Linked DNA regions of Streptantibioticus cattleyicolor NRRL 8057 = DSM 46488. The protein of the gene in region 2 interacts with the protein of the main gene of each other region in a pairwise test. Links are inferred from orthologs where the notes say so. Each region holds a gene or a part of one and is shown on either strand. Other genes may lie near its edges.

Region 1 (14,800 bases), 2.9 Mb from region 2 along the record:
GCCTTGTCGCCGATGACCCCGAGCAGCGCGGGCAGCAGCGTCACCGAGGCGGCCACGGTGAGCAGCACGGTGAGCGCTGCGGCGATGGCGACCCCGTTGAGGAAGCTCAGCCGCAGCACGAACATGCCGAGCACGGCGGCGCAGACGGTGCCGCCGGCGAAGACCACCGCCCGCCCCGAGGTGGCCACCGCCCGCGTGGCGGCGTCGGCGACCGCAAGCCCCCGGCGCAGCCCGCGCCGGTGCCGGGTGACGATGAACAGCGCGTAGTCGATGCCCACGCCCAGCCCGATCAGGGTGCCGAGCATGGGGGCGAAGCTGGCCATGGTCATGACGTGGCCGAGGAGTTGGATGCCCATGACGGCGGTGCCGACGCTCACCACGGCGGTGGCGATCGGCAGCGACATCGCGGCCAGTGAGCCGAAGGCCACCAGCAGCACCGCGCCGGCCACCGCGATGCCGATCAGCTCGCTGAGGTGGGTGCTGGTGGGCTGGGCCATGCCGATGGCGTCGCCGCCGAGTTCGACCTGAAGGCCCGGTCCGGCGGCCGACTTGGCGGTGGAGACCACCGGCTTCACCTGGCCGGCGCCGAGGTGGTCGGTGTCCTGGCCGAAGGTGACGGTGGCGTAGGCGGTGCGTCCGTCCTTGCTGATCTGCCCGCCGCCGTCGGGCCCGTACGGGCTGGTCACCGAGGTGATCCCGGGCAGGTGGCGGACGGTGTCCAGGGTGTGGGTCATCCGCTGTTCGACGCCGAGCGCGCGCACCGAGCCGCCGTCGGTGGTGTGCCACACGATGGTGTCCGAGGAGCCCGCGCGGCCGGGGAAGGCCAAGCCGAGCAGGGAGGCCGCCTTGCCGGCCTCGGTGCCGGGGACCTCGTAGCTGTTGGAATACGCGGATCCGGCGGCGAGTGCGGCGCCGGTCACACCGGCCAGCGCGGCGAGCCAGAGCATGATGACGGCGAAGCGGCGGCGCAGGCACCACTTGGCTATTGCGGCCATGTACAGCTTTCTTGTCATGTGCGGAACTTTCGGGAAAGTTCCGGGAAAGAACGCATCACCTTCAGCGGTCAACTGTGACAGGACGGCAAGATCGTTGGGGGCTTTCGTGCCCTTCCTCACAAGGGCCTCGGCATGGGAACTTCCGGGCGTGGCAGGTGAATCGCGGAAAGCCGTTGCATTTCCCATCGGAATACCGGAAACGGAATGCCGGAATGGCGTCGCATTCGGCAGCGGAAACGCGAAGGGCGGCCCTCCCCGTTCGGGAGGACCGCCCTGGCGGCTCTTGCCTCGGGCTCAGCCCTGGACGCCCAGCTTGGCCAGGATCAGCTCGCGCACCCGGGCGGCGTCCGCCTGGCCGCGGGTGGCCTTCATCACCGCGCCGACCAGCGCGCCGGCCGCGGCCACCTTGCCGCCGCGGATCTTGTCGGCGACGCCCTGGTTGGCCTCGATGGCGGCCTCGACGGCGGCGGTGAGCGCGCCCTCGTCCGAGACGACCTTCAGGCCGCGCTTGTCGACCACCTCGTCCGGGGCGCCCTCGCCGGCCAGCACGCCCTCGATGACCTGGCGGGCCAGCTTGTCGTTGAGCGCGCCCTCGGCGACCAGCTCGGTGATCCGGGCGACCTGGGCCGGGGTGATGGGCAGCGCGGCAAGTTCCACGCCGTCCTCGTTGGCCCGCCGGGCCAGCTCGCCCATCCACCACTTGCGGGCCTGGTCGGCCGGGGCGCCGGCGTCGATGGTGGCCACGATCAGGTCGATGGCGCCGGCGTTGAGCACCGACTGCATCTCGTGGTCGGAGATGCCCCACCGCTCCTTGAGGCGCTCACGGCGCACCCGCGGCAGCTCCGGCAGCCCGGCCCGCAGCTGCTCCACCCACTCCCGGGACGGGGCCACCGGGACGAGGTCGGGCTCCGGGAAGTACCGGTAGTCCTCGGCCTCCTCCTTGATCCGGCCGGAGGTGGTGGAGCCGGTGTCCTCGTGGAAGTGGCGGGTCTCCTGCACGATGGTGCCGCCGGAGCCGAGCACCGCCGCGTGGCGCATGACCTCGAAGCGCACCGCCCGCTCCACCGAGCGCAGCGAGTTGACGTTCTTGGTCTCGGAACGGGTGCCGAACTTCTCGGTGCCGTTGGGGCGCAGCGACAGGTTGACGTCGCAGCGCAGCTGGCCCATCTCCATCCGGGCCTCGGAGACGCCCAGCGCCCGGATCAGCTCGCGCAGCTCGGCGACGTAGGCGCGGGCGATCTCGGGGGCCCGATCGCCGGCGCCGGTGATCGGCTTGGTGACGATCTCGATCAGCGGGATGCCGGCCCGGTTGTAGTCCAGCAGCGAGTGCGAGGCGCCGTGGATGCGTCCGGTGGCGCCGCCGATGTGGGTGGACTTGCCGGTGTCCTCCTCCATGTGGGCGCGTTCGATGCCCACCCGGAAGACCTCGCCGTCCTCCAGCGCGACGTCCAGGTAGCCGTCGAAGGCGATCGGCTCGTCGTACTGCGAGGTCTGGAAGTTCTTCGGCATGTCCGGGTAGAAGTAGTTCTTCCGGGCGAACCGGCACCACTGCGCGATCTCGCAGTTGAGCGCCAGGCCGATCTTGATCGCCGATTCCACCGCGGTCTCGTTGACCACCGGCAGCGCGCCGGGCAGGCCCAGGCAGACCGGGCAGACCTGGGAGTTGGCCTCGGCGCCCAGCTCGGTGGAGCAGCCGCAGAACATCTTGGTGCGGGTGCCCAGCTCGACGTGGACCTCGAGACCCATCACCGGGTCGTACGAGGCGAGCGCGTCCTCGTACGACACCAGCTCGTCAGTGACAGTCACGTTGCTTCCTTTTCTGACCCGTCAGCCGGCGAGCACGTCGTCGCTGTCGAAGCGGCGCAGCTCGCGGACGAGCAGGGCCACCCCGGTGACGATCGCGGCCCCGCTGACCAGTGCGTCGACCAGCTTGAGCGTGTCGGCCTCGCCGCGCGCGGTGCGGGCCTGCTTGATCACGCTGACCGCGCCGAAGAGCGTGGTGCCGATCGACAGGTAGGTGCCGGGCTTGGACTTCTTGAAGTTCTTGGCCTTCTGGAGCTTTCCACTCATAGGGTCGGTGCCTCCTCAAGCAGCGGGTGGCCCCAGCGTGCGGTGAAGGCGGCCTCCACGGCCGCACCGACACGGTAGAGGCGGTCGTCGGCCATGGCCGGGGCGATGATCTGGAGGCCGACCGGCAGGCCGTCCTCGGGGGCGAGCCCGCACGGCAGCGACATCGCCGCGTTGCCCGCCAGGTTGGACGGGATGGTGCACAGGTCGGCGAGGTACATCGCCATCGGGTCGTCGGCCCGCTCCCCGATCGGGAACGCGGTGGTCGGCGTGGTCGGCGAGACCAGCACGTCCACGTCGCCGAAGGCCCGCTGGAAGTCCTGGGTGATCAGGGTGCGGACCTTCTGCGCCGAGCCGTAGTACGCGTCGTAGTAGCCGGAGCTGAGCGCGTAGGTGCCCAGGATGACGCGGCGCTTGACCTCGGGGCCGAAGCCGGCCTCGCGGGTGAGCGCGGTGACCTCCTCGGCGGACCGGGTGCCGTCGTCGCCGGCCCGCAGGCCGTACCGCAGGCCGTCGAAGCGGGCCAGGTTGGACGAGCACTCGCTGGGCGCGATCAGGTAGTAGGCGGCGAGCGCGTACTCGAAGGACGGGCAGGAGACCTCGACGATCTCGGCGCCCAGTTCGCGCAGGAGCTCCACCGACTCGGTGAACCGCTGCATCACGCCGGCCTGGTAGCCCTCGCCGGCGAACTCCTTGACCACGCCGATCCGCATGCCCTTGACGTCACCGGCGCGGGCGGCGGCGACCACCGGCGGGACGGGGGCGTCGATGGAGGTGGAGTCGAGCGGGTCGTGGCCGGCGATCACCTCGTGCAGCAGCGCGGTGTCGAGCACGGTACGGGCGCACGGGCCGCCCTGGTCCAGCGACGAGGAGAAGGCGACCATGCCGTACCGGGAGACGGCGCCGTAGGTCGGCTTGACGCCGACGGTGCCGGTGACGGCGGCCGGCTGGCGGATGGAGCCGCCGGTGTCGGTGCCGATGGCCAGCGGCGCCTGGAACGAGGCGAGCGCGGCCGAGGAACCGCCGCCGGAGCCGCCGGGGATCCGGGTGAGGTCCCACGGGTTGCCGGTGGGGCCGTAGGCGCTGTTCTCGGTGGAGGACCCCATGGCGAACTCGTCCATGTTGGTCTTGCCGAGGATGACCACGCCGGCTTCCTTCAGCCGGCGGGTGAGCGTGGCGTCGTAGGGCGGGATCCACCCTTCGAGAATCTTCGAGCCGACGGTGGTCGGCACGCCCACGGTGGTGAAGATGTCCTTCAGGGCGAGCGGGACGCCGGCCAGCGGGCCGAGTTCCTCGCCGGCCGCGCGCTTGGCGTCCACCGCGCGGGCCTGCGCCAGCGCGCCCTCCCGGTCGACGTGCAGGAAGGCGTGCACCTTCTCGTCGACCGCGTCGATCCGGGCGAGATGGGCTTCGGCGACCTGCACCGCGGAGACCTCGCCGGAGGCGATCCTCTCGGCGGTGGCGGCGGCGGTGAGCCTGGTCAGATCCGTCATGTCGGTCAGTCCTCCCCCAGGATCTGCGGCACCTTGAAGCGCTGCTGCTCCTGCGCCGGCGCACCGGACAGGGCCTGCTGCGGGGTCAGCGACGGACGGACCACGTCCGGGCGCATGACATTGGTGAGCGGCAGCGGGTGGGAGGTCGGGGTGACGTCCTCGGTGGCCACCTCGGCGACGCGGGCGACCGCGCCGATGATCTCGTCGAGCTGTCCGGCGAAGTGGTCGAGCTCTTCGTCCTTCAGCTCCAGACGCGACAGCCGGCCGAGGTGGGCGACCTCCTCGCGCGTGATGCCAGGCATGCGGCGATCCTCAAGGGTGAGTGTGGTGAGTTTTCGCGCCAATCCTATGGCGGCGGCCCTCCCCGGGGCGAAACGGTTACCGGCGGCCCCGCGGGGCGGGCCGGCCGGCGCCCGGGTGCCGTCAGTTCACCACCTGGCCGGAGGAACGGTTGGCCACCGGTCCCGCGGACCGCTTCACCGGCTGTCCCTGGGCACCGCCCGCCACCGGTCCGGCCGGACGCGGCTGCGGTTCGGCGGCGGCCGGGTGGCGTGACGCGGACTCGGTCGCGGACGGCAGCGGCACGGCGGCGGCGGGCGGCAGCGGCGTGGCGGGCACGGGAGGGACGGGCGCGGGGGGAACGGGGGCGGGCGCGACGGCGGCGGAGGGTACGGCGGCGGAGGGTACGGCGGCGGGGCGCTCACCGCGCTGCCAGCCGCTCACCGCCCGGCTGCGCAGCCAGGAGGTGGCCTCCTCGGGCGGCATGGCGGCGGCCACCAGCCAGCCCTGGATGGCGTCGCACCCCAGGTCCCGCAGGTGCTCCCAGGTCTCGTCGTCCTCGACGCCCTCGGCGACCACCAGCAGCCCGAGGGAGTGGGCGAGGTCCACCGTGCAGCGCACGATCGCCGCGTCCTCGCTGTCCACCACGAGGCGGGCCACGAAGGAGCGGTCGATCTTCAGCTCGCTCACCGGCAGCCGGCGCAGGTGGACCAGCGAGGAGTACCCGGTGCCGAAGTCGTCCAGCGACATCTTCACCCCGTGCCCGGTCAGCCCCGCCAGGGTGTCGGCGGCCCGCTGCGGGTCCTCCAGCAGGACGTGCTCGGTGATCTCCAGCTGGAGCGCGGCCGGCGGCACCCCGTGCCGGGCCAGCCGGGCGGCGACCGACCCGGCGAAGCCGGGGGTGTGCACGTCGCGCGGCGAGACGTTGACCGCCACCGGCACCTCGATGCCCATCGCGCGCCAGCGGGCCACCTGGGCCAGCGCGGTCTCCAGCACGTACTCGGTCAGCTGCGGCATCAGCCCGGAGGACTCGGCGATGGCGATGAACTCCTCGGGGCTGACCCGGCCGCGCTCGGGGTGGACCCAGCGCAGCAGCGCCTCCAGCCCGGCGACCCTGCCGTCGAAGCCGACCTTGGGCTGGTAGTGCAGTTCGACGTCGCCGTGGTCGATGGCGCGGCGCAGGTCGCCCAGGAGACCGAGGCGGTCGGGGGTGTTGCCGTCCCGGGTGGCCTCGTAGACCTCGACGCCGCTGCGGCCCCGTTTGGCCTCGTACATCGCCACGTCGGCGCGGCGCAGCAGCCCCTCGGCGTCGACGGCGTGGTCGGGGAAGACGGCGACGCCGGCGCTGGCCTCCAGGACGAGGGTGAGGCCGTCGAGGTTGAGCGGGGAGCCGAGGGCGGCCACCAGGGTGCGGGCCACCCGCTGGGCCCGGGTGGGCGAGTCGCAGCCGGGGAGCAGCACGGCGAACTCGTCGCCGCCGAGCCGGGCCGCCTCGGCGCCGCGGGGCAGGGCCAGCCGCAGCCGTTCGGCGATCTGGAGGAGCAGCCGGTCACCGGCGAGATGGCCCAGGGTGTCGTTGACCGAGCGGAAGCGGTCGAGGTCGATCAGGACGAGGGCGGCGCGTTCCCCGTTGCGTTCCGCCTGGTCCAGGGCGGACCAGGTGCGTTCCAGCAGCCACTGACGGTTCGGCAGGCCGGTCAGCGGGTCGCGCAGTTGCTCCTCGGCGCGGGCCCGGGCGATCCACAGCGTGGAGTCCAGGGCGATCAACGGCACCGAGAACAGCGGCAGGAGCATCGGCATCCGGTCGGCGACCGCCACGATCAGCGGGGAGATGCCCAGCAGGGCGACACCGACCAGCGCCTGCCTGAGTAACGCGGTGCGGGCCATGGACGGCAGCCCGCCGGTGCGCGGCGCCAGGGAATACCACAGCAGCGCGCGGGTAGCCGCGAGGTAGCACATGGCGGTGACCACCACCGCGGGCAGCGCCGGCAGCGTCCAGCTCTCCGGCCGCCAGGGGTGCTCCACGGAAGGATGGTGTCCGGTGGCGGCCAGCACCGCGGCGGCGGCGGCGATGCCGAGCACGTCCACCGCGCCGTGCAGCAGCGCCTGTCGCCACCGGTGCCGGCGGGCGGCGCCGACCAGCACCACCACCGCCAGGCTGACCAGCACGGCCGGCACCCAGCCGTACAGCAGCAGCACCGCCACGGTGAGCGCGGCGCCCGATCCGGTGCCGCCCCACCAGCGGTCGCGGCCCAGGGCGACGAGGTGGCCGACGATGATGCCGGTCAGCACCGCCAGCGACCACCCCGGGGCGGCGCTCGGGAAAAGGGCGTGCCCGAGCACCGTCGCGTGCGCCACGCCTATCGCAAAGGCCAGTGCCGCGGCGGTCACCACTGCTCCGCGCAGCACCGCCGGGGGCACCAGCGGTACGGCGGACCACCGCTGGCGCGGCGCCGGTCCGGCGTTCTCCGTCGGTTTCATGCCCGTCCCTCTCACAGCCGGGGGTGCTGCGCCCATGGGTAGCCACGCCCGGCTGAAAGACTGATGCCCGGCAGGAGCGCCCCTCAACAGTAGGCCGCACAACCGCAATACGGGCACTGATCCCCGGTGGTTGCCCGAATGGAAACGTGCGTCCCCCATGCGTCTGGTATGTGACGAACGGGTGACCTGTGGCGGGTCAGGCGGAGGTGTCGACGGCGGCCTCCCGTGCGGCGTCCGCACCGCGCGTCAGCAGCACGTCGAACCCGGCCTCGTCGAGCACGGGCACCTTGAGCTGCACCGCCTTGTCGTATTTGGAACCGGGGTTGTCACCGACGACCACGAAGTCGGTCTTCTTCGAAACCGATCCGGTGACCTTCGCACCTGCTGTGGTCAGCGCTTCTTTCGCGCCATCCCGGGTGTATGCCTGGAGGGTGCCGGTGACGACGACGGTGAGCCCTTGCAGCGGACGGGGGCCGGAGTCGGAGCCCTCCTCGGTGAAACGGACGCCGGCGGCCCGCCACTTCTCGATGATCTCGCGGTGCCACTCCTCGGCGAACCACTGCTTGACCGAGGCGGCGATGGTGGGGCCGACCCCTTCCACCGCGGCCAGCTCGGCCTCGTCGGCGGCGGCGATGCGGTCCAGGTCGCGGAACTCGCGGGCCAGCGCCTCGGCGGCGACCGGGCCGACGTGGCGGATGGAGAGCCCGGTGATGACGCGGGCCAGCGGGCGCTGCCGGGCGGCGGCGATGTTCTCCAGCATGGCCAGGGTGTTCTTCTTCGGCTCGCCCTTGGCGTTGGCGAAGAAGGTGACCACCTTCTCCTCGCCGGTGGCCGGATCCCGCTTGGGCAGCCCGCTGTCGGGGTCGAGGACGTACGACTTGATGGGCAGCAGCTGCTCCACCGTCAGGTCGAACAGGTCGCCCTCGTCGCGCAGCGGCGGCTCGGCCGGCTCCAGCGGCTGGGTGAGCGCCGCGGCGGCCACGTACCCGAAGTTCTCGATGTCCAGGCAGCGCCGGCCGGCCAGGTAGTAGATGCGTTCCCGCAACTGGGCCGGGCAGGCACGGGCGTTGGGGCAGCGCAGATCGACGTCGCCCTCCTTCATCGGCTGGAGCGCGGTGCCGCACTCGGGGCAGACCGAGGGCATGACGAACTCGCGCTCGCTGCCGTCCCGCAGGTCGGCGACGGGGCCGAGGATCTCCGGGATGACGTCACCGGCCTTGCGCAGCACCACGGTGTCGCCGATGAGGACGCCCTTGGCCTTGACCACGTCCTGGTTGTGCAAGGTGGCGAACTCCACCTCGGAACCGGCCACCGTGACCGGCTCCACCTGGGCGTACGGGGTGACCCGGCCGGTGCGGCCGACGCCGACCCGGATGTCGACCAGCTTGGTGTTGACCTCCTCCGGCGGGTACTTCCAGGCGATGGCCCAGCGCGGGGCGCGGGAGGTGGAGCCCAGCCGGCCCTGGAGCGGGACCTCGTCGAGCTTGACCACCACGCCGTCGATCTCGTGCTCCACCGAGTGGCGGTTGTCGCCGTAGTAGGCGATGTACTCCTTGACCGCGGCGATGCCGTCGACCACCTTGAAGTGGGCGGCGGTCGGCAGCCCCCACTCGTGGAGCAGCTCGTAGGCGTGCGACTGGCGGTCGATGTCGAAGCCGCGGCGGGCGCCGATGCCGTGCACCACCATGTGCAGCGGACGGGAGGCGGTGACCCGGGGGTCCTTCTGGCGCAGTGAACCGGCGGCGGCGTTGCGGGGGTTGGCGAACGGCTTCTCCCCGGCCTCCACCAGCCGCGCGTTGAGCTCCTCGAACCGGGCCATCGGGAAGTAGACCTCGCCGCGCACCTCGACCAGCTCGGGCACCCGGTCGCCGGTGAGCCGGTCCGGGATCTCGGCGATGGTGCGGACGTTGGGGGTGATGTCCTCGCCGGTGCGGCCGTCGCCGCGGGTGGCGGCCCGGGTGAGCCGGCCGTGCTCGTAGGTGAGGTTGACCGCGAGGCCGTCCACCTTCAGCTCGCACAGGAAGTGGTACGGGACGCCGCCGAGGTCGGCGGCGATCCGCTCGGCCCAGGCGTCCAGCTCCTCGGGGGCGAAGGCGTTGTCCAGGGAGAGCATCCGCTCCCGGTGCTGGACGGAGGTGAACTCCGTCTCGTAGGACCCGGCGACCTTCTGGGTGGGCGAGTCCGGGGTGCGCAGCTGCGGGTACTCCTCCTCCAGCGCCTCCAGCGACCTGAGCAGCGTGTCGAAGTCGGCGTCGCTGATGACCGGCGCGTCCTTCACGTAGTACCGGAAGCGGTGCTCCTCCACCTGTTCGGCCAGCAGTGCGTGGCGTTCGCGCGCTTCGGCAGGGATGTCCACCGTTCGTCCTCCGTTGTCCAGGCCCGGTTACTCAGGGTCGTCGACCAGTGTCCGGGCGGCCTTGACGCAGTGCGCGAGCGCCGCGCGGGCGTAGCCGGGGGTGGCCCCCGCCAGCCCGCAGGCCGGGGCGACCACCACGGACTGCGACAAAGCCCCCGGTGAGAGCCCCAGACCACGCCAGAGTGACCGGACACCACTGACGCTACCCGCAGGGTCTGACAATGCGGCGGTGCCGCCCGCGGCGTCCGGCGCCGTCCCCGGGACGACCCCGGCGAAGAGCACCGTGCCCGCCTCGACGGATTCCCCGACGGCGTCCCAGTCACGCTCGGTGAGGAGGCTGAAATCGAACGAGATCCCCGTCGCGCCGGCCCGGCGCAGGAACGCGAAGGGCACGTCCGGGGCGCAGGAGTGGACGGTCACCGGCACCCCGACCGCCTCGATCACCTGGCGCAGCGCGCCCTCGGCGACCTGCCGGTCCACCGCGCGGTGGGTGCGGTAGCCGCTGGCGGTGCGGACGTTGCCGCGCAGTACGGCGGTGAGCGAGGGTTCGTCGAGCTGGAGGAGGACCTCGGCGCCGGGCACCCGGCGGCGTACCTCGGCCACGTGCGCCCGCAGCCCCTCGGCGAGCGAGGCGGTCAGGTCGCGGCAGGCGCCGGGGTCGCCGAGGGCCGCCTCGCCGCCGCGCAGCTCCACCCCGGCGGCCAGCGTCCACGGCCCGACCGCCTGGATCTTCAGCGGCCCCGCGTACCCTTGCGTGAACTCCTCCAGCGCGTCGAGGTCCTCGCCGAGGTAGGAACGGGCCCGCCGGGTGTCGCGTCCGGGACGGTCGCCGAAGCGCCAGCCGCTGGGCTCCACGCGCGCGTACAGCTCGACCAGCATCCCCAGGGTGCGGCCGATCATGTCGGCGCCGGGTCCGCGGGCGGGCAGCTCGGGCAGGAACGGCAGCGCCGGAACCTCCCCCACCGCGACCCTGGCGGCCTCCCGGGCGTCCTCCCCGGGCAGGGAACCCACCCCGGTCGCCGTCCCGGCGGCCGGTCGGTACGTCGTCTTCTGCGTGCTCACGTCATTCGCCTCGCTGCTCACGGTGGCAGCGTAATGCGCGGTCAGTGGCCCGGACGCACCGTGACGTCGTTGACCTCGGCGTCCCGCGGCAGGTCGAGCGCGGTGAGGATCACGGTGGCCACCGACTCGGGGTCGATCCACCGCTCGGCCCGGTAGTCCTTCCCCTCCTGCTGGTGGACCTTGGCCTGCATGGGGGTGGCGGTGCGCCCCGGGTAGACGCTGGTGACCCGCACCCCGTTGCCGTGCTCCTCCTGGCGCAGCGCGTCGGCGAGCGCCTTCAGGCCGTGCTTGCTGGCCGCGTACGCGCCCCACTCGGCGTGCGCGGTGAGCCCGGCGCCGGAGTTGACGAAGAGCACGTGGCCCCGGGCGAGCCGCAGTTGGGGCAGGAGCAGCCGGGTCAGCTCGGCCGGGGCGAGGAGGTTGGCGGCGAGGGTGCGCTGCCAGACCTTCGGGGTCAGCTCGCCGACCGTGCCGAGGTCGACGACGCCGGCGATGTGCAGCAGCGAGTCGAGCCGGTCGGGCAGTTCCTGGTGGCCGAAGGCCCAGGAGAGCCGTTCCGGCTCGGCCAGGTCGCCGACGAGGGTACGGGCGCCGGGGTGGCGCTCGGCCAGCTCCTTGGCCCGTCCGGCGTCCCGGGCCAGCAGCCACAGGTCGTCCCCGCGGTCGGCGAGGCGCTGGGTGACGGCGGCGCCGATGCCGGAACCGGCACCGGTGATCAGATGTGTGGTCATGGCCGCCATCGTCGCACCGGGACCGCCCTGACGTGCGCAGGGGCCCGCCCGCCGGCTACTGGACGCCGGCCGACTCCTCCAGGTACGCCAGCGCGCCGACCGGCTCCTCGGCGAAGAAGACCAACTCCGTCAGGGGCACCGGCAGGAACCCCTCGTCCTCCATCCGCCGGAACTGCTCCTTGAGCCCGTCGTAGAACCCCGCCGAGTTGAGCAGCACCACCGGCTTGTCGTGCAGCCCGTGCTTCTTCAACTCCAGGATCTCCGTCGCCTCGTCCAGCGTCCCGGTTCCCCCCACCATGATCACCACAGCGTCCGACCGGGCCAGCAACTGAGCCTTCCGCTCCGCCAGGTCGGCCGCCACGATCATCTCGTCGGCGTTCCCCCGCGCCTTGTCCTGCAAGAACTCCACCGACACCCCGACCAACCGCCCCCCGTTCTTCTGCACCCCGTCCGCCACCACCTTCATCAACCCCACGTCCGACCCACCCCACACCAACGTATGCCCGCCCTTCCCGACGAGCTCGGCGAACTCACGCGCGGGAGTGGTGTAACGCTCGGGAAGATCGGCGGCGGAGAGGAAGACGCAGATGTTCATGGGGGTACGGTAGCGCTCCCACCGGCGGCCGTTCATCGGCCGGCGAGCCGCCCACCGGTTCATACCGGCATCATCGGCACCGTTGAAGAGCGGCTTACTCCGACACACCGCTGGGGAGGAACGTGTGCTCGGCGGAGGGCAGCACGTAGTCCAGGATCTCCGATTCCACGTCTCCGGAGAGAACGGAGACGAGGAACTCGGTGCACGTCATCCGGAAGTGCTCCCAGAAGGGACCGCGCCCCTCGTTCACCATCACCGTCCAGTCGACGGGGTCCTGGCCCGGACGTACCAGCCAGTACAGGTTCCCCCCGTTGTCGGTGGTGGCCCAGGCGATGACGCGGCTGCCGTGCTCCCGAAGTTCCTCCGGCTTCTCCAGTCCGACCGACCAGAGCCCTTCAAGCTGATCACGAGCCCGTCGTTGTCTTCCAGCAGGTCGTAAAGTCCGTTCTGCGGGTCGGGCTCCAGGAGTGAGATGTGGAAGTCGAACTGGCCACCACCGTACGTGTCGATCAGCTCCTTGTAATCCCGCGGCAACGGCGTGCCCAGGCGGACTTCCACGGTCGCCCAATGCTTGGGCCGTGGTGTCACGCCCGGGGGGATCATGGCGGTCAGACGTGCGAGCGTCTCTGCACCGACGGAACCCATGTCAGATACCCCATGGGTTCGGATGGGGGGTGAGGCTCGGGTCCACCGACCAGATCAGGCGCGCTTCCAGGTCATCCCCCAGCAGTTCGACCAGTCTTTGTACCGCCCAGCCGTTCCAATAGACCATCCCGGGGGCGTGCGGAACCCTGAACGCAGGAAGCTCGACAGGAACCACGTCCGCCCGGAAGACGGCCTTCTTGATCTCACCGCTCCTGGTCGGCTTCGAGGACCTGCGTGGGTCGATGCAGTCGACCACCCTCTCGACGAGGTAGAGAAGCCAGTCGTCCGTCTCCCGGCCATCGATGCGCAAAGGCAGCAGACTCCCCGCGGCCAACAGTTCCTCACCGAGCAGGTCGGCGATGCGACGGCTGACGACAGGCGCGCCCGGATCAGGGGAAGGGAACTCCGTCGGCCGACATCGAGGATCCCCGTCCCACTCGGCGGAGACGTCGGTGGGGCGGTCCTCCGGGGAGCCGGAGCGCTGCCAGCGAATGATTTTCCTGAGCGAGCCGCTGAGCAGCAAGGTCCGGTAGTCGCCCCGGCTCGGCGACAGGCTAGGGAGCAGCCGGTACACCGCGAAGGCCGCGGATGGAATGTCAGACATCACGCCGTCCAGTAAGCGCTCGGCCCGGGTCGGCCGGTCGCGAGTTCATGCTCGATCTGCCGCCCGATACTACGCAACTCCTGACGGAGCCGTGTCCGGATGGCCCGTGCGCCGAGACCGTCCGCCTGGCCTTGTTCCACGACCCGGACCAGCCGGGCGTTGAGGCGTTGGAGGAAGGGCCCTCGGTGCGTGAAGTTGTGAGGCTTCGGGTGCCCCAAGGGAATGCCGTTGGCTGGATCGTTGATGTCGATCCCGTACCTGTCGAGAAGGTCGCTGCTCTTCTTGCCCCATCGCCACTGTCGGAAGTTTCTGCCGTTCGAGGGCACGATGTGAGCGGCTGCCTGACCGGGGCCTACCACTCGCCCTTCCCGAGCCATGTTCTTTCGGAGCCTGTCCGCGTTGGCCGTGCACGAAGCCAGACCTAAATAGTCGATCCACTCGAGGGGATTGGGCACATAGGCACGGTGATTCGGCCCTGCCGTCAGGCCCAGCGGATCAGGACTGGTGTAGAGGGCGGTGGATGGATCGTAGTACCGGAAGCAGTTGTAGTGCAGCTGTGTTTCCGGGTCGAAGTACTGGCCGGGGAACCGCAGCGGAGTATCCGCGGCGTATGCCTGTGAGTCGACGGGGGTGCCCCAAAGAGTGGCATCGCGCTGCCAGGCCACGTCCCCGAACTCGGAGACCAATTCAGTCGGTGTGCCGGCCAGATCTGTGACGATCGCGAAGAAGCGTTCATCGACGACATGGTCAGGAATCTCTGCCAGGCTTCTGCGCTCCGTCTGTGCGAGCGGACGTACGCCGTCGCGTTCCCAGGTGAGGGTGACCACCTCGGCGCCCGAGTCCGTCCAGGTGGTCTGTTCGACGAGGTCGGTTCCGTCCCAGGTGAAGCGCGTCTCCTCCTGGAGGCTCTCGCCGTCAGCGGCCACTTGCTGCTTGGCCACCCGACGGCCCATGGGGTCGTACAGGTATCGCCAGACCCGACCGTCCGGAGTCGTGACCTCGGTGAGCTGGTCGTCCGCGTCCCACACGTAGCGCCAGGTGTCAGGCTTTCTCGACAACCGCGTCTTCTGCCTTAGCACCACGCGGCCTTGCGCGTCGTATTCATAGCGGACACGTCCCGCTCTTCGCAGCAGGCCACGGCTGCTGACACGGTCGCCGTCGGAGTCATGGCGCACCGGGGTACTGGCATGCGCAACATCGCCGGCCGCATCGTAGGCATATCTCTCGGACCAGTTGGTCCCTGTCACCTCTGTGACCCGACTGAGGGAATCGAGGGTGAAGCGGCGCTCTCCACCGACGTGGTCGTCGATCAAGGTGAGATGGCCACCCGGACGGTACGAGAAAGCACGGTGGCGGAGCGTCTGCCGACGCTGGCCACCGTCACGCGCCTCGCGGTCGGCTGGTTGCGCTGGGCGAGTGAGGATCTGGGCCGTGAGTTGCTGCATCTCGTTCCATGTCTGGCGGAGTCGGATCTCTTGGCCGAAGACACGCT
Region 2 (15,304 bases):
TCTGGTGGAGTTCGGGGCGGAACGGCCCGGTGTGCGGCACCGCCCACAGCAGGAACGAGCAGAACAGCACGGCCGTCACCGCGGCCCCCGCCGCCCACCGCCGGTCACCGAGCCGTACCGCCTCACCGGCGAGCACGATCACCATCGGCACGCACCACACCCAGTGGTGCGACCACGACACCGGGCTGACCAGCAGCGCGGTCACCGCGCAGGAGCACGCCGCCCAGGCCCGTCCGGCGGGCAGCCGCCGCCCGGCCAGCGCGGCGCCGACCGCCACCGCCAGCCCGGCCGCCCCGACCACGGCCGCCGTGACCGCCCACACCGTGCCCGGGTCGCCGGTGTGCAGCAGTCGGGCGACCACGCCGCGCAGCGACTGGTTGGCGGTCTCCTCGGCGTGGCCGGCCCGGTCGGCGGCGAAGAGCGTGCCGCTCCAGAAGCGCCGCGAGTCCCGGGGGAGCGCCAGCGCGGCCAGCGCCACGGTGGCCGCGAAGGCGAGCGCCGCCACGGCCGCGCGGCGCAGCGCCGGGTTCCACACCGGCCGCCCCCCGCGCAGCCGCCGTACCCCCAGCACCACCCCGGTCAGCGCCAGGAGGACCGCGAAGAGCGCCGGGGTGAGCTTGATCCCGGCGGCCACGCCGATGCCCACCCCGGCCCAGCGGTGGCCGGACCGGCGGGTCAGGTCCCACAGCACCAGGGCGGCGAGCAGCAGGTTAATCTGGCCGTACCGCAACGTGGTCCACACCGGCTCGCACCACACGGCGGCGGCGGCCGTCCAGCAGACCGCGGCGGCGCGCGGCATCCGGCGCGGCAGGCCGGCCAGCCGCAGCGACAGGTGGACCACGGCGACCAGCAGCCCGAGGTTGGCGGCGGTGGCCAGCGCCCGTACCGCACCCTCGCCGAACCAGGTCAGCGGCACGAACAGCAGCGCGGCGAACGGCGGATAGGTGGCCGGCAGGTTGGCCTCGGTGGCCACCATGGCGTACAGCTCGCCGCCGGTGCGCACCGTCCACCCCTCGGCGCGGTAGACCCGCAGGTCGATCATGGAGACGTGGAGCAGGACCTGGGCGGCCCAGCAGACGGCGAACGAGATCAGGCAGACCGCCAGGGCCACCGCGGTGGGCCGCCGTGCCATCAGCCCCGCCAGGGGTCGGCGGCGGTCATGGGCGGGCGGCTCGCTCACGGCGGTCACGGAGTGGGCTCCTGGGGTCGGCGGACCGGGCGCGGACGGCACCGTGGGCCCGGGGATCACTGACGGCACGGAAGGCCGACAGTACCCGGCCGCCCCGCCCGGCAGCAGGGCCGCCGCCGCCCGGTGATCTCCCGCGGCCGGCGGTCACCGGCCGATTTGGCGAACCACCCCCCTGGCCGTGTAATGTTTGGGACGTCGCCGGGGGAACCCGGCGGAGCGGAACAAGGGGCTATAGCTCAGTTGGTAGAGCGCTTGCATGGCATGCAAGAGGTCAAGGGTTCAATTCCCTTTAGCTCCACAGTGAACGGGCCATCCGAGAGGGTGGCCCGTTTTGTGTTGTATGTCGCAGCACGTTGGTTGCCGCGGCGCGTTGTACGGCGCGGTGCGTTGACCGTCGCGGCGTGTCACGCGTCACGGTCGCGCCTTCGCGCCGCTCTTGCCGTCGATTCGGCCAACTCCCCGCGCTTTACGTGCACTTGACCATTTCTTGAAGTAATCATGTCCCTGACGTGAGCAGATCAGGGCCAGAGTTTCGCTTTGTGGTGCGCGGCTCACCGTTATCCGGTGATCGCGCTCCGCATCATGCGACATTTCGTATCGCTGGGGGTTCCATGAAGCTTGACCGTCACAGAACTCGCGCCGGGCTGGCGGCGGCGGCGACCTTGCCGCTGGTGGCCGGTGCTCTGGCGCTGGGCATACCTTCGGCCCAGGCCGCCCCGCACGACCGGCTGGTGCTGACCACCACCAAGCCGCTGTGGGCAACGCCCCGGGCCGACCACGGTTCCGCCGCCGCCTCGACCACCGTCCACGCCCGGGTCTACCTGGCCGGCCGCGACGCCAAGGGCCTCGCCGCCTACGCCCAGGCCGTCTCCGACCCGAAGTCCCCGCTGTACGGCAAGTACCTGACCGCCAAGCAGGCCCAGGCCCGCTTCGGTGCCACGCCGCAGCAGATCGCCGACGTCACCCGCTGGCTGAAGTCCGCCGGCCTCACCGTGACCGCGACCACCCAGCACTACGTGGCCGTCAGCGGCGACAAGGCCGCCGTCCAGCGCGCCTTCGGCACCGACCTGCACAACTACACCAAGGACGGCCGCGTCTACCACGCGCCGGCCAAGGCGGCCTCCGTGCCCGCCTCGGTGGCCGACGCCGTGCTCACCGTCTCCGGCCTGGACAACGCGCCCAAGCTGGCCCGCCACGACAACACCACCGACGCCGCCACCTCGGCCGCCCGGCCGTCCGGCGCCACCCCCGGCGACACGCTGCCGCCGCCCGAGGCCGTCTTCAAGAACGCCGGTCCGTTCTCCACGTACTACGGCTCGAAGACCAACAGCAGCCTGCCCTCCTCCTACGGCGTCAAGGCCCCCTACGCGGTGCACGGCTACACCGGCAAGCAGCTGCGCGCCGCCTACGGCGCCGGCAAGTGGACCGGCAAGGGCGTCACCATCGCCATCACCGACGCCTACGCCTCGCCCTACATAGCCAAGGACGCGGCCGAGTACGCCAAGCGCAACGGCGACGCCCCCTACAGGCCGGGGCAGTTCGGCCAGGTCCTCCCCGGCGCCTACAACAGCATCGACTCCTGCAAGGCGGCCGGCTGGTACGGCGAGGAGACCCTCGACGTCGAGGCGGTGCACGCGGTGGCCCCGGCCGCCCGCATCACCTACGTCGGCGCCGCCTCCTGCGGTGACTCCGACCTGATGGACGCGCTCACCAAGGTCGTCGACAACCGGCTCGCCGACATCGTCTCCAACTCCTGGGGCGACGTCGAGGCCAACGAGACCCCCGACGTGGCCACCGCCTACGACCACATCTTCCAGCAGGGCGCGGTCGAGGGCATCGGCTTCTACTTCTCCTCCGGCGACAACGGTGACGAGGTCGCCAACACCGGCACCAAGCAGGTGGACACCCCCGCCAACTCCGCGTGGGTCACCGCGGTCGGCGGCACCTCGCTCGCCGTCGGCAAGGGGAACAAGTACCTGTGGGAGACCGGCTGGGGCACCTACAAGGCGACCCTGTCCAAGGACGGCCAGAGCTGGGACAACTTCCCCGGCGCCTACACCTCCGGCGCGGGCGGCGGCACCAGCAGGACCGTCGACCAGCCGTTCTACCAGCGCGGTGTCGTCCCTGACGCGCTCAGCAAGCAGGACGGCCCGGCGCCCAAGCGCGTCGTCCCGGACATCGCGGCCATCGCCGACCCGAACACCGGCTTCCTGGTCGGCCAGTCGCAGACCTTCCCGGACAAGTCGGTCAAGTACAGCGAGTACCGCATCGGCGGCACCTCGCTGGCCGCTCCGGTGATCTCCGCCATCCAGGCCCTCGCCCAGCAGGCCCGCGGCGGCGTGCCGATCGGCTTCGCCAACCCCGGCATCTACGACCGGTACGGCACCGCCGCCTACCACGACGTCACCGACCACCCGCTCGGCCAGGGCCAGGGCCTCGGCGTGATCCGGATGGACTACGCCAACGGCATCGACGCCTCCGGCGGCCTGCTGACCTCGCTGCGCAGCCTGGGCAAGGACAGCTCGCTGAACGCCACCGTCGGCTACGACAACGTCACCGGCGTCGGCACCCCGGCGGCCGGCTACGTCAACAGCTACGTGCCGCGCCGTCACTGACGGTACCCACCGGGTGGCACACCCGGCGCGAGGGCCCGTACCGGGATGTCCGGTGCGGGCCCTTCCCGCCCTGGGGTACCCTGACCCCATGCGTGCCGTGCGCCTTCTGCTTAGCAGGCCGCACTGACCTTCCGAACATGTCAGTGCGGCGTCCCCTCCTGTGCGAGGGGATTTTTCGTTATCCGGGGAGGCAGGCCGGGCGTACGCCTGTCATGACATCGATGGAGCTTCGAGGGACATGAGCGAGACCACCCCTGCCGCCGAGGCGGCAGCGCCGCACCGCTACACCGCCGCCATGGCCGCACAGATCGAGGCCCGCTGGCAGGACCTCTGGGAGCGGGAGGGCACCTTCCAGGCCCCCAACCCCGGCGGCGGTGACCTCGGCGGGCCGGCAGAGGTCGTCGAGCGCCCCAAGAAGTTCTTCATGGACATGTTCCCGTACCCCTCCGGTGCCGGGCTCCACGTCGGCCACCCGCTGGGCTACATCGCCACCGATGTCTACGCCCGCTACCACCGGATGACCGGCCACAACGTGCTGCACACCCTGGGCTTCGACGCCTTCGGCCTGCCCGCCGAGCAGTACGCCGTGCAGACCGGCACCCACCCCCGGATCACCACCGAGGCCAACATCACCACCATGCGCCGCCAGTTGCGCCGCCTGGGCCTCGGTCACGACCAGCGCCGTTCCTTCGCCACCATCGACCCGGCGTACTACCGCTGGACCCAGTGGATCTTCCTCCAGATCTTCAACTCCTGGTACGACCCCCAGGCGAAGAAGGCCCGCCCCATCGACGAGCTGGTCGAGCAGTTCGCCTCCGGCGCCCGCCCCACCCCGGACGGCCGGCCCTGGGACGAGCTGACCGCCGTCGAACGCGCCGACGTCCTGGGCGAGTACCGGCTGGCCTACGCCTCCGAGTCGCCGGTCAACTGGTGCCCGGGGCTCGGCACCGTCCTGGCCAACGAGGAGGTCACCGCCGACGGCCGCTCCGAACGCGGCAACTTCCCGGTCTTCAAGGCCAAGCTGCGCCAGTGGATGATGCGCATCACCGCCTACGCCGACCGGCTGCTGGAAGACCTGGACGTGCTGGACTGGCCGGAGGCCATCAAGCTCCAGCAGCGCAACTGGATCGGCCGCTCCGAGGGCGCGCGCATCGACTTCCCGGTCCACCTCCAGGGCGACGGCGACGCCACCATCACCGTCTTCTCCACCCGCCAGGACACCCTGTTCGGCGCCACCTACATGGTGCTCGCCCCCGAGCACGAGCTGGTCGACGGCATCGTCCCGGCCGTCTGGCCGGAGGGCACCCACGAGGTGTGGACCGGCGGCCACGCCACCCCCGCCGAGGCGGTCGCCGCATACCGCAAGCAGGCCGCGGCCAAGTCGGACGTGGAGCGGCAGGCCGACGCCAAGGAGAAGACCGGCGTCTTCACCGGCGCCTACGCGGTCAACCCGGTCAACGGCGAGAAGGTCCCGGTCTTCATCGCCGACTACGTGCTGATGGGGTACGGCACCGGCGCCATCATGGCGGTCCCCGCCCACGACTCCCGCGACTTCGCCTTCGCCCGCGCCTTCGAACTGCCGATGCGCTGCGTGGTCGAGCCCTCCGACGGCCGCGGCCAGGACCCGGCGCGGTGGGACGACTCCTTCGACTCCTACGACGCCCGGATCGTCAACTCCTCCGGCGCCGAGATCTCCCTGGACGGGCTGACCGTCCCGGAGGCCAAGGCACGGATGACCCAGTGGCTCACCGAGCGCGGCATCGGCGAGGGCACCGTCAACTACCGGCTGCGCGACTGGCTCTTCAGCCGCCAGCGGTACTGGGGCGAGCCCTTCCCCATCGTCTACGACGAGCAGGGCGTCGCCCACGCGCTGCCCGACTCCATGCTCCCGGTCGAACTGCCCGAGGTGGACGACTACCGCCCGCGCACCTTCGACCCGGACGACGCCGACACCTCGCCGGAGACCCCGCTCTCCCGCAACGAGGACTGGGTCGACGTCGTCCTCGACCTCGGCGACGGTCCCAAGCGCTACCGCCGCGAGACCAACACCATGCCCAACTGGGCCGGTTCGTGCTGGTACGAGCTGCGCTACCTGGACCCCGACAACCCGGACCGGCTGGTCGACCCGCAGGTCGAGTCCTACTGGATGGGCCCGCGCGAGGGGCAGCCCTCCGGCGGCGTCGACCTGTACGTCGGCGGCTCCGAGCACGCGGTGCTCCACCTGCTGTACGCCCGGTTCTGGCACAAGGTCCTCCACGACCTGGGCCACGTCTCGTCCTACGAGCCCTACCAGCGGCTGTTCAACCAGGGCATGATCACCGCCTACGTCTACCGGGACAGCCGCGGCTTCCCGGTGCCGGCCGCCGAGGTCGAGGAGCGCGAGGACGGCTTCTACCACCAGGGCGAGAAGGTCCGGCGCGAGCACGGCAAGATGGGCAAGTCCCTGAAGAACGCCGTCACCCCGGACGAGATCTGCGCCGAGTACGGCGCCGACACGCTGCGGCTGTACGAGATGGCGATGGGCCCGCTGGACGTCTCCCGCCCCTGGGACACCCGCGCCGTCGTCGGCTCCTACCGCTTCCTTCAGCGGCTGTGGCGCAACGTCGTGGACGAGGCCACCGGCGAGGCCACCGTCGTCGACCAGGAGCCGGACGAGGAGACGCTGCGGGCGCTGCACAAGGCGATCGACGGCATCCGCACCGACATGGCGGCGCTGCGGTTCAACACCGCGATCGCCAAGGCCACCGAGCTCAACAACCACCTCACCAAGCTGCCCCGGGTGCCGCGTACGGTCGCCGAGACCATGGTGCTGCTGGTCGCCCCGCTCGCCCCGCACATCGCCGAGGAGCTGTGGCGCCGCCTGGGCCACGAGTCCTCGCTGGCCTACGCCGACTACCCGGTGGCCGACCCGGCCTACGTGGTGGACGAGACGGTCACCTGCGTCGTGCAGATCAAGGGCAAGGTACGGGCCCGGCTGGAGGTGCCGCCAGCCATCACCGAGGCCGAGCTGGAGAAGCTGGCGCTGGCCGACGCCACGGTGGTCGCCGCGCTCGGCGGCGCGGAGATCCGCAAGGTGATCGTGCGGGCGCCGAAGCTGGTCAACATCGTCCCGGCGTGAGCCGGAACGACACGGCCCGACAGGGTCTGACACGGGCTGACAAGGTCTGACGCCGTCTTACGGGCGGGACGAGGGTTCGCGGGAACCTTCGTCCCGCCCGCCGTCGTTTACCGTGGAGGAGGGCCGAGTGCTTCGCCGTGGGCGGTTCCGCCGCCGTGACTGACCGACGTGTCGAGGAGTGCCGATGGAAGCCGTCGCCGGTGTGATCGCCCTCGTCTTCCTGCTGCTGGTGGCGGCCGGCACGGTGGCCGCGGTCAGGACGGTCCGCGCGGTGCGCCGCGGGGTGGAACGCACCGGGGCGCAGGCCCGCCGCATGGTCGAGGAGACCACGCTGCGCGCCCGGCGGGCCCAGCCCGGCGCGGCCGGTGAGGTCGCCGCGCTCCGCCTGAGGCTGCGCACCTCGGTGGTCGCCACCCGGGAGGCGCTGGAATCCGGCGCCTCGGCCGACCCGTCCCTGAAGGAAGCCCTCGGCCTGCTGGAACGCCTGCGCCACCACGCCCACGCCCTCGACGACGAACTGCGGACGCTGGAACGCGAGCCCGACCGTGCCCGGCTCGCCGCCCGCCTCCCCGAACTGCGCGAACGCACCTCCCGGCTCACCCATTCGGCCGATTCGCTGCGCTGGGCCGCCCAGGACCGGGCCCGCCGCCACGCCGACGACGACCTCACCGCCCTCGGCCGCCAGATCGAGGTGGAGGCCGCCGCCCTGCGGCACTGGCTCCCGGCGGAACCGGAGGACCGGGCGCGGCTCGACCGGACGTGAGCCCGGCATGGGTGACGTCCGGGGCCCGGGGTGTGCGGCGTGCGCGGACCGGGCCGGACGACGTGCGGGTCCGGCCCGGGCGTCGTGCGAGGTCCGGCGCGGGTGATCGGACCAGCCGGCCACTGTCGGGCTCCGCTTGCGGCCGGTAATCTCCCGCTCATGTCCGCCCATGTCGCCATCGTCACCGATTCCACGGCCTACCTGCCGAACGAGACGCTGACCCGCCACCACATCACGGCTGTTCCGCTTACCGTCGTGCTCGGTGACCAGGCGCTGGAGGAGGGCACCGAGATCTCGGCGCGTTCGGTCGCCGTCGCGTTGCAACGCCGACGACCGGTGACGACGTCCCGGCCGAGTCCGGAGGAGTTCGCCGCCGCCTACCGCGCGGCGGCCGACGCCGGGGCCACCGGCATCGTCTCCCTGCACCTTTCCGCCGAGATCTCCGGCACCTACGACGCCGCCAGGCTGGCCGCCGGGTCGGCGCCGGTGCCGGTACGGGTGGTGGACACCGGCATGGTCGCCATGGCGCTCGGCTTCCCGGTGCTGGCCGCCGCGGAGGCCGCCGAGACCGGCGGCACGGTGGACGAGGCGGTGGCCGCCGCCGAGAAGCGGGCCGCCGCCACCTCCGCCTACTTCTACGTGGACACCCTCGACTACCTGCGGCGCGGCGGCCGGATCGGCGCCGCCCAGGCCCTCCTCGGCTCCGCCCTCGCGGTCAAGCCGATCCTCCAACTCGCCGACGGACGCATCGGGTTGCTGGAGAAGGTACGCACCGCCTCCAAGGCCGTCGCCCGACTGGAGGAGATCGTGGTGGAACGGGCCGGCCACGCCGACGTCGACATCGCCGTCCACCACCTCGCCGCCCCCGAACGCGCCGAGGCCCTCGCCGAACGCCTCCGCCACCACGTGCCCGGCCTCGTCGACCTCCACGTCAGCGAAGTCGGCGCCGTCATCGGCGCCCACACCGGCCCCGGCCTCCTCGGCGCCGTCGTCTCCCCGCGCTGACCCCGTCCGCCGGCACGTTCCCCGGCAAGGGTGACGAAGTTGTCCACAACTCGCCGGTAATCCACGGAATTTGGCGCACCCGAGCGACATCGCCCGATCCGCCCTACCGTCGGGCCATGGTCACCCGATTCACACCACCCACCGCCCCGCCGCCCCCTCCGCCGACGAACGAACGCGCCCGAGCGCTCCTCACCCGCGCCGCCGGACACCCGGCGGAACCGGGGCCGGGGTGGTCGGAGGGCGTTGCCAGGGCGCCCGCCGCCAAGGCCGCGCCGTGGTCCGCGTCGACGCCCGGGGCGAAGCCCCCGCCAGAGGGCGGGCCGGCTTCGGAACCGGCGTCCGGACCGGGAAGGGAGCCGGTGACCGGAGCGCCGCCGGACTTCCGGCCGGGACCCTCGCGGGCGTCCGCACCGAGGCTTTCGGGCGGTGCCGGGGCCGCGTCGCCCCGGGGCCTTCCGGCGTGGCGGGTCGCGCTCACCGAACGCCTTCCGGTGTGGGTGCGGTTGAGGTGCGGGATGGAGCCGCGCACGGTGGTGGCGTTGGCGGGGGTGCTGGTGGTGGTCGTCGCCTTCGCCGTGCACCACTTCTGGGCGGGCCGTCCGCGTACGGTGCAGGTCCCGGCCGTGGTGCGGGGCGGGGCGCCCGTGGTGGCGCGGGCGGCCGGGGCGTCCGAGGGGACGGCGGCCCGGGCCACGGCCACGGTGGTGGTCGACGTCGCGGGACGGGTACGCCGGCCCGGGGTGGCCAGACTGCCCGCCGGATCCCGGGTGGTGGACGCCCTCAAGGCCGCGGGCGGCGCGGTGCCCGGTACGGACACCGGCGCGCTCAACCTCGCCCGCCTCCTCGTCGACGGCGAGCAGATCCGGGTCGGCGGCCCCGCCCCGCCCGACGCGCCCCCGGACCCGGCCGTCGGCCCCGCCGGTCCCTCCGCCGCCACCGGTTCCGTGCCCGGAGCCGGTCCCGTCAGCCTCAGCACCGCCACCCTCGAACAACTCGACGCCCTCCCCGGCGTCGGCCCCGTCCTCGCCCGCCACATCCTCGACTACCGCACCCAGCACGGCCCGTTCACCTCCGTCACGCAGCTCCGCCGGATCCCCGGCGTGGGCGACCGCCGCTACAAGACGCTCGAACCCCTGGTGCGGCCATGACCACCGGGACCTCGCCGGAGGAGACCACGGGCCCGGCGGATCTGCGGCTGGTGCCGCCGGCCTGCGCCGCGTGGGGCGCCGCCGCCGTGACCCTCGGCGTGCCGGGGCGGTGGACGGCGGCCGTGGCGGCCGGCGCGCTGGCGGTGGCGCTCGCGGTGTGGGTACGGCTGCGCGGCCGGGGCGGTGACGGGCGGTCGGGCGTCGCCGGGGTGGCCGTGGCCACGGCACTGTGCGCCTGCGCGGCGGCCTGCTCCGCGGGGCTGGCCGCAACGGCGCTCCACCGAGGCCCGATCCCCCGGCTCGCCGCCCGCGGGGCCGAGGCCACCGTGGACGTGACGCTCACCGGGGACCCGCACCGGACCTCGGCTCGTCCGCCCGACGCCATGCCCGCGCCGCCGGTCGTCGTCGCCCGGGCGGAGGCCGTGCGGGTGGCCGCGGACGGCGTCACGACGACCGTGCGCACCCCAGTGCTGCTGATCGCCGAGCCGGGCGGCTCCGGCCGGTCCGGGGGATCCGGCGAGCGGTCGCCGCCCGGCGGGGCCGACGCGTGGCTGCGGCTGCTGCCCTCCACCACGCTGCGGCTGACCGCGCGCCTCGACCGGTCCGACCGCCCCGGTGACGACATCGCCGCGCTCGCGGTGGTCCACGGGGCGCCCCGGGTGATCGCCGGGCCGTCGCGGCTGCACCGGGTGGCCGGTTCGCTGCGGGCCGGGCTGCGGGCGGCGACCGCCCAACTAGCGCCGGACGTAAGGGCGTTGCTGCCCGGGCTGGTGGTCGGCGACACCTCCGGCGTCCCGCCGGATCTGCGGGCGGCCTTCGACGCGACCGACCTGTCGCACCTGCTGGCGGTCTCCGGCGCCAACCTCACGCTGGTGCTGGCGTTGTTCATCGGTCCGCCCGCGCTGGCGACCCGGGCCGAACGGCGCGGGCTGGCGGCCCGGTCGGGGCTGTCGCTGCGGCGGACGGCGGTGCTGGGCGCGGTGCTGACCGCCGGGTTCGTGGTGTTGTGCCGGCCGGAGCCCAGCGTGCTGCGGGCCGCGGTGTGCGGGCTGATCACGCTGGCCGCGATCGGCACCGGCCGGCGCCGTTCGCTGCTGCCGGCGCTCGCCGCCACCGTGCTGGTGCTCGTGCTCGCCGACCCGTGGCTGGCGCGGTCGTTCGGCTTCGCGCTGTCGGTGCTGGCGACGGGGGCGCTGCTGACGCTGGCCCCGCGCTGGGCGGAGGGGCTGCGACGGCACGGGGTGCCGCCCCGGGCGGCCGAGGCGCTGGGCGCGGCAGCGGCGGCCCAGGCGTGCTGCGCGCCGGTGATCGCGGTGCTGGCCGCGCACGTCAGCCTGGTCGCCGTGCCGTGCAACCTGCTGGCCGAGGTCGCGGTGGCGCCGGCCACGGTCGCCGGGTTCGCGGCGCTGGCGGTGGCGCCGGTGTCGTTGCCGGCCGCCAAGGCGCTGGCGTGGCTGGCCGGTTGGCCGGTGCGGTGGGTGGCCTGGGTGGCCCGGACCGGGGCGGATCTGCCGGGGGCGCGGCTGGGGTGGCCCGGGGGCTGGCGGGGCGGGTTGCTGTTGGCGGTGGTGACGGTGGCCGCCGTCGGGCTGGTCCGGCGGATCCGGCCGCGCCCGTGGATGTACGCGGCGCTGGTGGTGGCGTTGCTGGTGGCCGTGGTGCGTCCGGCGCCGCTGACCCGGTTCGCCACGGGGTGGCCGCCGCCGGGGTGGCGGATGGTGGTGTGCGACGTGGGCCAGGGAGACGCGTTGGTGCTCAACTCCGGTTCCGGCACCGGGGTGGTGGTGGACGCGGGGCCCGATCCGGTCCTCGCCGACCGCTGTCTGCGGGCCCTGGGGATCACCCGGATCCCGTTGCTGATCCTCACCCATTTCCACGCCGACCACGTGGCCGGGCTCCCCGGGGTGCTGCGTGGGCGCGCGGTCGGCGCGATCGAGACGACGACGCTGGACAGCCCGGCGCCGGAGGCCGCGTCGGTCGTCCGCGCCGCCGCGGCGGCCCACGTTCCGCTGGTCCGGGCGGCGGCGGGGGAGCGGCGCCGGCTGGGGGCGCTGGAGTGGCAGGTGCTCTGGCCGCCGCCGGCCCCGGCCGAGCTGCCCGACGAGGGCCCCAACGACGCCAGCGTCGCGCTGCTGGTCACCGTGGCCGGGCTGACCCTCGCGCTCCTCGGCGACCTCGAACCCGCCGCGCAGCAGGAGGTGTTGGCCCGCAACCCCGGACTGCCCCGCGCCGACGTCCTCAAGGTCGCCCACCACGGTTCGGCCCACCAGGACCCGGCGCTCCTCGCCCGGCTCCGGCCCCGCCTCGCCCTCATCTCCTGCGGCGCCCACAACCGTTACGGCCACCCCTCGCCGCGGACCCTGGACGCCCTCCACGCCCAGGGCGCCACCGTGCTGCGGACCGACACCGCGGGGTCGATCGCCGTGACCGGCCGGGACGCCCCCGTCCCGGGAGCCGGTCCGCCGGCCTTGTCGGCGAGCGTGGTGAAGGGGGCGTCATGAGGCCACCGGTCGTCACGCCGCTCCCCGGAGGGCGGACGGCGCGGCGGTCACAACAGCCACCGCCCGTCGCGCATCAGGGTGCGGTCGGCCATTTCCGCGACGGTGCCCCAGGCTTGGATCAGCTCGGGGACGATCCGGAAGTACCGGTAGGAGGGGTGGTCCTCACGGGGGTCCCAGCCGAACTTGGCGGCGAAGGCGTCGCCCACCCCGGCGGGGAGTCCGTCGCGGGCGAAGTCGGTGGCGGTGCCGGCCATCAGCACGACGTCGCGGGTGTGGCCGAAGGAGAGCCGGGCGAGGCCGGAGCGGCTCAGGTTGACCCCGGTGGGGTTGGTGCCGCGGGTGGCGATCCACACCGCGTGGCCGTCCCACCAGAAGTACAGCGGCACCAGGCACGGCACCCCGTCGCCGTCCGCGGTGGCGACCCAGACGTCCTGGTCGTGGTCGAGGCGGTGCAGCGCCTGCCGCTTGCGCAGGGCCAGGCTCCGGGGGCTCTCGGGGTGCGTCATGATCGCGACGCTACCGGCCGCCCCGGGCGGCGGGGATCCGGCCGGAGGCGGGACCGGCGCCGGGACCTGGGGCGTAGGACCTGTCGTCAACATCTCGCCTGCCCCGCGGCGCCCGGCACGGGCGCTCGCGGCGTTGTCGGTCGTCGGCCCGCACGGTCGGGCTCCGCCTCGCTTCGGCTGCGGCCGGGGCCCGGCCCTCGTCCCTCGGACCGACCCCCAACCTCCGCCTCAGCCCGGCTCGCCCTGCGGGGCCGGATGGTCGGGCTCCGCCTCGCTTCGGCTGCGGCCGGGGCCCGGCCCTCGTCCCTCGGACCGACCCCCAACCTCCGCCTCAGCTCGGCTCGCCCTGCGGGGCCGGATGGTCGGGCTCCGCCTCGCTTCGGCTGCGGCCGGGGCCCGGCCCTCGTCCCTCGGGCCGACCCCCAACCTCCGCCTCAGCTCGGCTCGCCCTCCGATGCAGCCCGCTGGGCTCTCCGCCCTCCGCCTTGCGATCACACGCTCCCCCTTCAGCTTCGCCTGGGGTTACCCCCGGACGCCGCGGGGCACCGCCCTCCGGGCGGCCGGCGACCTTTTGACGACAGGGCGTAGGACCCGGACGCCGCGTGCGGGGCCGGACGTCACTCCTCCTCGCGCCAGCCGTCGTACTCCTCGGCCAGCGACTCCAGCTCCGCGGGGTCGAGTTCGCCCGGCTCGTCCTCGATCACCACCAGCCACTGGGCGTCCTCGGCGTCGTCCTCGCCGGCCAGTGCCTCGCGCACGATGTCGGGGTCGTCGTCCAGGCCGAAGCGGGAGACGGCTTCCTCGGCCGCCTCGTGGGCCGCGTCGCGGTCGGGAAGCACCAATACATGTCGAACATTGCTCACGAACACACATTCTGCACAGCCGCCGACCAGGCCGTTCGGGGGGATGTCGGTGGGGCGTGGGATGCTGGAGCGCGATGGCGAAGAAGAGCTCGACCGACGACGTGCTGGCCCCGGTCACCCTGGCCGTGGGCCAGGAGGACCTGCTGCTCGACCGCGCGGTCGCCGAGGTGGTGGCCGCCGCCCGCGCGGCCGACCCCGACACCGACGTGCGCGACCTGACCCCGGACGCCCTCCAGCCCGGCACGCTCGCCGAGTTGGTCAGCCCCTCGCTCTTCGCCGAACGCAAGGTCGTCGTCGTCCGCAACGCGCACGACCTGTCGGCGGACACCGTCAAGGACGTCAAGGGCTACCTCGACGCCCCCGCGGAGGAGATCACCCTCGTCCTGCTGCACGCCGGCGGCGCCAAGGGCAAGGGGCTGCTCGACGCCGCCCGCAAGGCCCGCGCCCGCGAGGTCGCCTGCGCGAAGCTGACCAAGCCCGCCGACCGGCTGGCGTTCGTGCGCGCCGAGTTCCGTACCGCCGGGCGTTCGGCGACCCCCGAGGCGTGCCAGGCGCTGGTGGACGCGATCGGCAGCGACCTGCGGGAGCTGGCCTCCGCCTGCGCCCAGCTCGGCGCCGACGTCGAGGGCACCGTCGACGCGGCCGTGGTCGCCCGTTACTACACCGGCCGCGCCGAGGCCACCGGCTTCGAGGTGGCCGACCTCGCGGTCACCGGACGCACCGCCGAGGCGCTGGAGCGGCTGCGCTGGGCGCTGGCGGTCGGCCAGCCGCTGCCCGGCATCACCTTCGCGCTGGCCTCCGGCGTCCGCGCCATCGGTAAGCTCGCCACCGCCCCGCGCGGCGCCCGCCCCGGCGATCTCGCCCGCGAACTCGGCATGCCGCCCTGGAAGATCGACCGGGTACGGCAGCAGATGCGCGGCTGGTCCGGGGACGGGGTCGCCATGGCGCTGCGCGCGGTCGCCGAGGCCGACGCCGCGGTCAAGGGCGCCGGGGCCGACCCCGCCTACGCCCTGGAGAAGGCCGTGGTCACCATCTCCCGCGCCGCCCGCTCCCGCCGCGGGTAGCGCTCCCGCCGGCTCCGGCACGGCACCGTCGGCGTCACCGCCGCGCCGCCTCCGCGTCGGAGGCGGCCAGGGCGGCGGTGAGGGCGTGGACGTCGGCGAAGGTGTCGCGCAGCAGCCGGTCGAGGTCGTGGCCAGGGTTGACGAACCAGACGGCGGCGGCGTGGCTCATGGCGGCCATGGCGACCCGGGCGGCCAGTGACGCCGTGGGTCCGGCGACGCCCCGGCCGTGCAGCGCGGTCGCCAGCGCGTCGGTGAGGGCGGCCGTCTTCGCCTGGTGGCGTTCGCGGAGCGCGGGGGTGTCGGCGATGACGCGTCGCATCGGCTCGACCAGCGGGCGGTTCTCCTCCATGACCGGCACCACCGTGCGGAAGGCCCACAGCAGGGCCGGCAGCGGCTCCAACTCCTCGGGCGCGTCGGCCACCCCGGCGACCAGGGCGTCCCGCAGGTCGGCCTCGCTCGCGAAGAACACCTCGCGCTTGTCGGCGTAGTGCCGGTAGAAGGTGCGCTCGGTGACGCCCGCCCGGGCCGCGAT

The links.
Region 1: the proteins of leuS (region 2) and ligA interact in binary tests that used the Escherichia coli proteins (3 or more experiments, as listed by UniProt). The link is inferred for Streptantibioticus cattleyicolor NRRL 8057 = DSM 46488 from one-to-one orthologs.

What each region holds. Positions count from the first base shown.
Region 1 is NC_017586.1:4,623,969-4,638,768, reverse strand. The notes cover bases 7,092-10,028. They hold ligA (NAD-dependent DNA ligase LigA), read right to left. Parts: upstream 9,672-10,028; coding sequence 7,512-9,671; downstream 7,092-7,511. Other genes in these bases: SCATT_RS20405 (methionine synthase), read right to left, coding at 9,699-10,028; SCATT_RS20415 (putative bifunctional diguanylate cyclase/phosphodiesterase), read right to left, coding at 7,092-7,315. Also shown: SCATT_RS20440 (MMPL family transporter), read right to left, coding at 1-995; Asp-tRNA(Asn)/Glu-tRNA(Gln) amidotransferase subunit GatB, read right to left, coding at 1,290-2,801; SCATT_RS20430 (hypothetical protein), read right to left, coding at 2,823-3,065; Asp-tRNA(Asn)/Glu-tRNA(Gln) amidotransferase subunit GatA, read right to left, coding at 3,062-4,555; Asp-tRNA(Asn)/Glu-tRNA(Gln) amidotransferase subunit GatC, read right to left, coding at 4,561-4,857; more of SCATT_RS20415, read right to left, coding at 4,979-7,091; more of SCATT_RS20405, read right to left, coding at 10,029-10,754; SCATT_RS20400 (SDR family oxidoreductase), read right to left, coding at 10,775-11,464; SCATT_RS20395 (LOG family protein), read right to left, coding at 11,520-12,059; SCATT_RS20385 (hypothetical protein), read right to left, coding at 12,706-13,308; SCATT_RS20380 (DUF6531 domain-containing protein), read right to left, coding at 13,308-14,800. UniProt on the Escherichia coli protein: DNA ligase that catalyzes the formation of phosphodiester linkages between 5'-phosphoryl and 3'-hydroxyl groups in double-stranded DNA using NAD as a coenzyme and as the energy source for the reaction.
Region 2 is NC_017586.1:1,733,523-1,748,826, reverse strand. Bases 3,682-7,122 are described here. They hold leuS (leucine--tRNA ligase), read left to right. Parts: upstream 3,682-4,042; coding sequence 4,043-6,922; downstream 6,923-7,122. Other genes in these bases: SCATT_RS07505 (MerR family transcriptional regulator), read left to right, coding at 7,107-7,122; SCATT_RS07515 (S53 family peptidase), read left to right, coding at 3,682-3,804. In the rest of the region: SCATT_RS07525 (glycosyltransferase 87 family protein), read right to left, coding at 1-1,189; more of SCATT_RS07515, read left to right, coding at 1,801-3,681; more of SCATT_RS07505, read left to right, coding at 7,123-7,685; SCATT_RS07500 (DegV family protein), read left to right, coding at 7,845-8,690; SCATT_RS39375 (ComEA family DNA-binding protein), read left to right, coding at 9,206-9,838; SCATT_RS07490 (ComEC/Rec2 family competence protein), read left to right, coding at 9,835-12,339; SCATT_RS07485 (pyridoxamine 5'-phosphate oxidase family protein), read right to left, coding at 12,387-12,845; SCATT_RS07480 (hypothetical protein), read right to left, coding at 13,463-13,708; holA (DNA polymerase III subunit delta), read left to right, coding at 13,783-14,772; SCATT_RS07470 (TetR/AcrR family transcriptional regulator), read right to left, coding at 14,807-15,304.